One region of the Bradyrhizobium guangzhouense genome, then DNA from elsewhere that is predicted to be linked to it. Evidence: riboswitches for the same ligand, from Rfam matches in the RefSeq annotation. Region 1 holds a riboswitch; the other holds the start of a gene.
The links. A riboswitch is a leader RNA that binds a small molecule or an ion and turns the genes downstream of it on or off. The one in region 1 is predicted to bind S-adenosylmethionine.
Positions count from the first base shown of each region.

Region 2: linked by a shared signal. The riboswitch ahead of metX (homoserine O-acetyltransferase MetX) and the one ahead of XH91_RS32840 (O-succinylhomoserine sulfhydrylase) in region 1 are both predicted to bind S-adenosylmethionine.

Region 1 covers NZ_CP030053.1:6,888,624-6,892,830, reverse strand. The annotation lists gene XH91_RS32845 (SGNH/GDSL hydrolase family protein) at 1-921, shown strand, start outside; gene XH91_RS32840 (O-succinylhomoserine sulfhydrylase) at 1,008-2,195, opposite strand; SAM riboswitch at 2,270-2,349, opposite strand; gene XH91_RS32835 (2'-deoxycytidine 5'-triphosphate deaminase) at 2,430-3,566, shown strand; gene XH91_RS32830 (hypothetical protein) at 3,628-3,984, opposite strand; gene XH91_RS32825 (hypothetical protein) at 3,996-4,207, opposite strand, start outside.
Region 2 covers NZ_CP030053.1:6,560,549-6,564,755, forward strand. The annotation lists gene XH91_RS31255 (alpha/beta fold hydrolase) at 1-463, shown strand, start outside; gene metW (methionine biosynthesis protein MetW) at 580-1,239, opposite strand; gene metX (homoserine O-acetyltransferase MetX) at 1,255-2,472, opposite strand; SAM riboswitch at 2,567-2,646, opposite strand; gene XH91_RS31270 (chorismate mutase) at 2,807-3,655, shown strand; gene hisC (histidinol-phosphate transaminase) at 3,691-4,207, shown strand, end outside.

The DNA of each region.
Region 1 (4,207 bases):
GTGCAGGCCCCTGCTCGAGCTCAGGCCGCCGAGGCGACATCAGCTCCGCAGCAAGCTGCTAACCCCGCGCCCGCATCGCCGTCGCAGACGACGGTTGCTGCGACGACCCAGCCGCCCGGCGAGCAGCGCGGCCTCACTTCGCGCGCCATCGACAAGGTGAAGCAGGTCGCGAAATCCGCCGGCGATATTTTCAGCCGCGTGCCGTGCTTGCCGCCGAAAGGCAGCGCGAAGACGATGGGCTCGCTGCCGCATGTCGCGGGTAAGCTCGTCGCGGGCAAGCCCGTCGTGATCGTCGCGTTCGGCTCGTCGTCGACGGCGGGCTATGGCGCGAGCTCGCCCGATTTCAACTATCCCAACCGTCTCGCCGCGCAGCTGCGCCGGCAATATCCGACCGCTGACATCACCGTCATCAATGCCGGCGTCGGCGGCGAAGACGCGCCCGAGATGATGAAGCGCCTCCAGAAGGAGGTGATCGACGTGCATCCGGATCTCGTGATCTGGCAGGTCGGCACCAACGCCGTGCTGCGCAATCTCGATCCCGGCGACACCGCCAGGATGGTCGAGGACGGCATCGCCCGGATCCAGGCGGCGGGCGATGCCGACGTCGTGCTGGTCGACCCGCAATATTCGCCCAGGGTCACCGAGCGTCCCGAAAGCGCAGGCAAGATGGTGAAGCTGCTCGGCAAGGTCGCCGAGCTTCGTCACGTCGGCATCTTCCCGCGCTTCGAGGTGATGCGCGACTGGCACGAGAAGCAGGCGCTTCCGGTCGAGAGTTTCGTGATCGCCGATGGGCTGCACATGAACGATTGGGGCTATGCCTGCTTCGCCCAGCTGCTCGGCGACGACATCATCCACTCGGTCGGCCAGATCAAGCTCGGGGTGAATGTGCCTGCGGACGTGCGGACGTACCGGCCGATGTAAGTGGCTGTGCCGTATCTTCGTAGGGTGGGTTACGCCAGCCGACTGAGCTTTGCGCAGCCTGCTGGCTAAACCACCCTACCAAGCAATCACGCCTTCTCGAGCGCCGCCGTCAGATCCTCGATCAGATCATCCGCATGCTCGAGGCCGGCCGAGAAGCGGATGAATCCCTCGCTGATGCCGAGCGCCGCGCGATCCTCCGGCTTCAGCCGCTGATGCGTCGTGGTCGCCGGATGCGTGACGAGGCTCTTGGCATCGCCGAGATTGTTCGAGATCTTTGCAAGCTTCAGTTCGTTGAGGACGCGGAACGCAGCCGCCTTCCCGCCCTTGACCTCGAAGCCGACCAGCGTCGAGCCGCCGCGCATCTGCTTCTTCACCAGTGCCGCCTGCGGATGGTCCTCGCGGCCGGGATAGACCAGCCGCGAGATTTTCGGATGGCTCGCCAGCACGTCGGCGATGCGCGCTGCCGTGTCGGTCTGCGCGCGCACGCGCACACCCAACGTCTCCAGACCCTTGAGCAGGACCCAGGCGTTGAACGGCGAGATCGACGGGCCGGTCTGGCGCATGAAATTGTGGATGTGCTCGGCGATGAAAGCTTCCGAGGACAGGATGATGCCGCCGAGGCAGCGGCCCTGGCCGTCAATGTGCTTGGTCGCGGAGTAGACGACGACGTCGGCCCCGAGCGCAAGCGGGCTCTGCCAGATCGGCGTCGCGAACACGTTGTCGACCACCAGCCGCGCACCGCCCTTGTGCGCGATCTCGGCAATCGAGGGAATGTCGAGCACGTCGAGCGTCGGATTGGTCGGGCTCTCCAGGAAGAAGGTCTTGGTGTTCGGCTTCACCGCGCGCTGCCATTGGTCCAGATTGGCACCGTCGACCAGCGTGGTCTCGATGCCGTAGCGCGGAAGCAGATCCTGGATGACGTAGAGACACGAGCCGAACAGCGCACGCGACGCCACGACATGGTCGCCGGCCTTGAGCGGCGCGAGGATCGCCGTCGTCACCGCGGCCATGCCCGTCGCCGCCGAGCGTGCCGCTTCTGCGCCTTCGAGCTCGATCATGCGGCGCTCGAACATCGCGATCGTCGGGTTCGAGTAGCGCGAATAGATGAAGCCCGGGTCCTCGCCCTTGAACCGCGCCTCGCACTCCTCGGCGCTGTTGTAGACGTAGCCCTGGGTCAGGAACAGCGCTTCCGACGTCTCGCCATATTGCGAGCGCAGGGTGCCGGAATGGACCAGGCGGGTTTCGGGGCGGTAAGAGGCAGGCGACTTCGACATAGGACCCTCCGAGATGACCGTCTCGTCGAAAACGGTCACAAAAAAACCGGCCTGGATATCTCCACGGGCCGGGATCACAGAGGTCCCCGGCCTGTTTAGCGACTTATTTAACGTGGCTGCAAGCCGGCCGGCTCAAATCACCACGGGATAAGTGATGCTCATATTCCGCAATGCCCTTTCCGTCAAGGCGTCCATCGGATAGCCGTAAAAGGCTCGTATTTTCCGCAAGTCCGGATGTACTTGACCCCTGATGAGGACCCCCGGTTGACGTTCACGGTTGCCGCCGACGCCAATGGTATCCTGCCCGACCGCATGATCGCGGCGATGGCGGAAGCGGGCCTCATCCTGCCCGCCTATGATTTCGTCGAAAGCCAGATCCAGCCGGCGAGTCTCGACCTGCGCCTCGGCGATATCGCCTATCGTGTGCGTGCGAGCTTCCTGCCCGGCCCCGGCGCCACCGTCGCCGAGCGCATCGACCAGTTGAAGCTGCACGAGTTCAGCCTTGCCGACGGTGCGGTGCTGGAGACCAACTGCGTCTACATCGTGCCGCTGCTGGAGAGCCTGGCGCTGCCGCCGGAGATCGTCGCGGCGGCCAATCCGAAAAGCTCGACAGGCCGGCTCGACGTCTTCACCCGCGTCATCGCCGACGGCACGCGTCGTTTCGACATGATCGGCGCCGGCTATCACGGTCCGCTCTATGCCGAAATCAGCCCGAAGACGTTTCCCGTGCTGGTGCGCGAAGGCTCGCGCCTGTCGCAGGTGCGCTTCCGCACGGGCGATGCCATCCTCAATGCCGACGCGCTCGAAAGCTTGCATGCCGTTGAGCGTCTCGTCGACATTGACGATGCCGATCTCACCGGCGGCGTCGCCGTCTCGGTCGATCTCTCCGGCGAGAAGGGCAGTGGCTTCGTCGGCTACCGCGCCAAGCGCCACACCGGCGTCGTCGATGTCGATCGCCGTTCCGGCTATGCGGTGGAAGATTTCTGGGAGCCGATCTCGGCCCGTCCCGACGGCAGCCTGATCCTCGATCCCGGCGAGTTCTACATTCTCGCCTCCAAGGAAGCCGTGCAGGTCCCACCGGATTACGCCGCGGAGATGGTGCCGTTCGATCCCTTGGTCGGCGAATTCCGCGTGCACTATGCCGGCTTCTTCGATCCCGGCTTCGGCTATGCCGGTGCGGGCGGGCAAGGCGCGCGCGCCGTGCTGGAAGTGCGTTCGCGCGAAGTGCCGTTCATCCTGGAGCACGGCCAGATCGTCGGCCGCCTCGTCTACGAGAAGATGCTGGCGCGCCCCGACGCGATGTACGGCCAGCGTATCGGCTCCAATTACCAGGCGCAGGGCCTCAAGCTCAGCAAGCATTTTCGGGTGTAGCGCCGGCCGCAGCGCAAATTCGGGCATGGTTTGTCCGCCCGGCGCGTAGATTGGCGACGCATCAGGTCATGCTGCCCGGAATGAAACAGCGGACGCGCGGATGGCCATCCATGTAGAGCTTCCATACCATCGTCCGCCCGGCGAGATTGGGTTGTTTGATGACAGCGCCGTCCGGCACGAGCACCCATTCGTCGTCGATACGAACGCTGTATTGCCCGTGATCGGACTTCCAGTTCGGTTCGGATACCACGTAGGCGTCAGAGTCCTCACAACACTTCCCGAATTCGCTCTGCAGACTCTCGAACCAGGGCTTAAGCGGGGAGTTCGCATAGCGGCCGTCGTCTCGCGCAAGCGTTGCAGTAGTGAACAACAAGTGCAGCAGGCAGACCGAGATTGATGTCCGATTCATCGTTCTCATTGCCGCCTCGGTCAATCCGGAAAATTAGCTTCGGCAAGTGCCGCTGGCGCGCCAGGCGCCGGGCGTACAAAGACAAAACGGGAAGTCACCGGTATTTCCGCGTCGTAGCGACCATCTTGGCCAATGAGAATGAGGCCAGCTCCCCCATTGGCCACGGTCAGGACGATTTCTTCACCCGTCCATGTCCGGATCGGCTTCATGCCGACGATGAGAAACTCGCCAA
Region 2 (4,207 bases), 330 kb from region 1:
GCAGTGCCGCGCCAATGCCGAGCAATTCGAGACGCTGGGCTCTGCGGAAGTCGCAAAGATCACGCGCGAGGCACCGAGCCGGATTCCCTTCCTGGTGAAGGACCCGCGCGGCCATGCGGATTTTTATGTTGCGCTGGCGCGGCATGATGCCAAGGGTTCTGCCAACACGATGCGCGGCTTCCAGGGCGGCCGGCCGTCGATCTACACGCTGGCGGATGCGATCAGGAAGGTGGCAACGCCGGCACTGATCATCTGCGGCGACGAGGACGATCCTTGCATCGGCGCGAGCCTGTTCCTGAAGAAACACCTGCCCGCGGCGGGGCTCGCGATGTTTCCGAAGTCGGGCCATGTGCTCAATCTCGAAGAGCCCGCGTTGTTCAACGAGAGCGTGGAGCGGTTCGTGACACTGGTGGAAGCGGGACGCTGGCCGGTGCGCGATCCGAGGTCGCTGGTGGCGCATTAGTCGGCATTCCGGGATGCGCCGGCAGGCTCCGGCCCGGAATCCATTCAGCCACAGAAACTGAGGCGCAATGGATTCCGGGCTCGATGCTTCGCATCGCCCCGGAATGACGGAGGCTATTACTTCCCGCCGCGCGTGAGCAGAAACACACCCTGCTCGCCGAACAGATTCCACACCCACCAGGGCAAGCGCAGCCGCAGCGGGCGGCCGTAGAGATCGAGCGCTTCGGCGCGCTCCATCTTGACGTGGATCTCGTCGCAGAGCTCGACGAAATCCTTGATGGTGCAGAAATGGATGTTGGCGGTGTCATACCAGCTCGCCGGCAGATTCTCCGTGCGCGGCATGTGACCGCCGATCAGGAGCTGGAGGCGCATCCGCCAGAAGCCGAAATTGGGGAACGAGACGATGGCGCGGCGGCCGATGCGCAGAAGGTTCTCCAGCACGACCTTGGGCTGACGCGTCGCCTGCAGCGTCTGCGACAGGATCACGTAGTCGAATGCGTCATCAGGGTAATTGACGAGGTCGGTGTCGGCATCGCCCTGCACCACAGCGAGGCCCTTGGCCACGCAGCGATTGACGCCCTCACGCGACAGCTCGATGCCGCGGCCGTCGATGCCGCGGGTCTCCAGCAGTTGAAGCAGATCGCCGTCGCCGCAGCCGACGTCGAGCACCTTTGAGCCCGGCTTGACCATCTCGGCGACCAGCAGATGGTCGGCGCGAAATGGGCCCGACTGGTCGCCCGCAAGGCCATTCAGAGGCAGCACTTCCTGTACAGACATTGCGAGCCGTCCTCGTTAGCCATTCTTGCCGGTGAGCCCGCGCGCCTTGCCTGCCGACTGCAGGAAGGCGCGCGAAATGTCGAAGAACTCAGGCACGTCGAGCAGGAAGGCGTCGTGGCCGCGATCGGTCTCGATCTCGGCGAACGACACCCGCGCGCTCGACGCATTCAACGCGTGCACCAGCGCGCGTGATTCAGAGGTCGGGAACAGCCAGTCGCTGGTGAAGGAGACCACGCAGAACCGGGTCTCGATCCCCGCGAACGCTTTCGCAAGCACGCCACCATGGTCGGCGGCGATGTCGAAATAATCCATCGCGCGGGTCAGGTAGAGATAGGAATTGGCGTCGAAACGCTCGACGAAGGACGAGCCCTGGTAGCGCAGATAAGACTCGACCTGGAAATCGGCGTCGAACGAGAAGGTCGGCAGCTCCCGGTCCTGCATGCGCCGGCCGAACTTGCGATGCAAAGCGGCGTCTGAGAGATAAGTGATGTGCGCGGCCATGCGCGCGACCGCGAGGCCGCGATGCGGATGGATGCCCTGATCGGCATAGGCGCCATTGTGCCAGTCGGGATCGGCCATCACGGCCTGGCGGCCGAGCTCGTGGAAGGCGATGTTCTGCGCCGAGTGCCGCGTCGAACAGGCGATCGCGAGCGCGGAATAGACGCGGCTCGGATAGGCCGCGGTCCATTGCAGCACCTGCATGCCGCCCATCGAGCCGCCGACGACGGCGAACAGCGTGTCGATGCCGAGCCGGTCGATCAGCATCGCCTGCGCGCGCACCATGTCGGGAATGGTGATGACGGGGAAATCGAGGCCCCACACCTTGCCGGTGGCGGGATTGATCGAGGCAGGCCCGGTCGAGCCCATGCAGCCGCCGATCACGTTGGAGCAGATGATGAAATACTTGCTGGGATCGAGCGGCCGGCCGGGACCGACCAGCGTCTCCCACCAGCCTGATTTGCCGGTGACCGGATGCACATTTGCGACGTGCTGATCGCCGGTCAGCGCATGGCAGATCAGCACGGCATTGGAGCGATCGGCGTTGAGCTCGCCATAGGTCTTGTAGGCGATCTGGAACGGGGTGAGATCGACGCCGCAATCGAGCCGCAGCGGCTGGTCCGCGCCGAACAGCGCGACCTCCGAGCTCGGATGATCGACCTCATGCGACCGATCGTCGGCACTGATCGTGGGACTTGGGATCGTAGGACTTGGGACAGACTTGACGCCAACCATCTCTGACCATCGACCTCGTTAGCGATCGGACTTTCTGATCGCGACTGACATCAGGCCATGAAAAACCCGGCCTGAACGATAGGTTCGGCCGGGATCGAAAGCGTCCCCGGCCTGTTTAGCGAGTTTTTTAACGTGGCTGCAAGCCGGCCGGCTCAAATGACCACGGAACGGGCAAAAACCTACTGGCTTGGGCCGAATTCGTCAAGTCGCGGTCTGGCTTCGCCAAAATCGTCTCTTAACCGGCAGCCTTGCAGGACGTCATTTCTCTTTGCTTTCGCCGGCCTGACTGCCTAATCAGGACATTCTCCGCAGCCTCGCAACCGCCCAGTCAGATATGTCCCAACGTCCGCCCGCGCCACCATCGCTCCAGGAATTGCGCAAGGAGATCGACGCGATCGACGAGGCCATGCATCGCCTGTTGATGCAGCGCGGCGACATCATCGACCGCCTGATCCAGGTGAAGCAGACCCAGGAGGTCGGCTCGGCGTTCCGGCCCGCGCGCGAGGCCTCGATGATGCGCGAGATCGTGCAGCGTCATCGCGGCATTCTGCCGCTCGACACGGTCGAGAGCATCTGGCGCGTCATCATCTCGACCTTCACCTATGTCCAGGCACCGTTCTCCGTGCATGCCGACATCTCGGCAAGCGAGCCGGCGATGCGCGATTCCGTGCGCTTCCATTTCGGCTTCACGGTGCCTTACGTCGCGCATTTCAGCGCGCAGGCGGCGGTCGAGGCGGTGGCGAAATCCAAGGGCGACCTCGCGCTGGTCTCGGCGACCTCCAGCCGCACACCGTGGTGGCTGGAGCTGGAAGCGATGGGCGCGCCGAAGATCATCGCGCGCCTGCCCTTCGTCGAACGCGCCGACCATCCGGCGTCGCTGCCCGTGTTCGCGATCTCGCGCGTCGCCGACAGCGCCGTCGTGACGGAGGTCGAGACCTTCAGCGTGCGCGTATCCGGATGGAATGCCGAAGTCGCGCGGGCGCTGTCGCCGCTCGCCGACATCGTGGCGGTGCCGGATACCGCCTTTGACGGCGCGGCGCTGCTGGTTTCGGTTACGTCAGACACCAGCATCGACAAGATCAGGGCTGGCCTGATCGAGGCGGGAGCCTCGGTGCGCTCCACGGCCCTCGTCGGCAGCCACGCAACGCGCTATACGGTGACCCCGACCGGGCCAAAATCGTAAATCGCGTACCGCCTAAGCTACTTTCGGAGTTGAAGATGTCCCGCCCCGTGCCGAATCCCGGCATTCTCGATATTGCGCCCTATACGCCCGGCAAGACCCCGGTGCCGGAGCCGGGCCGCAAGGTGTTCAAGCTCTCGGCCAACGAGACGCCGTTCGGACCCTCGCCCAAGGCGATCGAGGCCTTCAAGCACGTCGCGGATCATCTGGAAGACTATCCTGAGGGAACCTCGCGCGTGCTGCGCGAGGCGATCGGCCGCCACTACGGCCTCGATCCAAACCGCATCATCTGCGGCGCCGGCTCGGACGAGATCCTCAATCTGCTCGCCCACACCTATCTCAGCCATGGCGACGAGGCGATCTCGACCACGCACGGCTTCCTGGTCTACCCGATCGCGACCATGGCGGTCGGCGCCAAGAACGTCGTTGCGGCCGAGAAGAACCTCACCTGCGACGTCGACGCGATCCTGAAAGCGGTGACGCCGAAGACGAAGCTGGTCTGGCTCGCCAACCCCAACAACCCGACCGGGACCTATATCCCGTTCGACGAGGTCA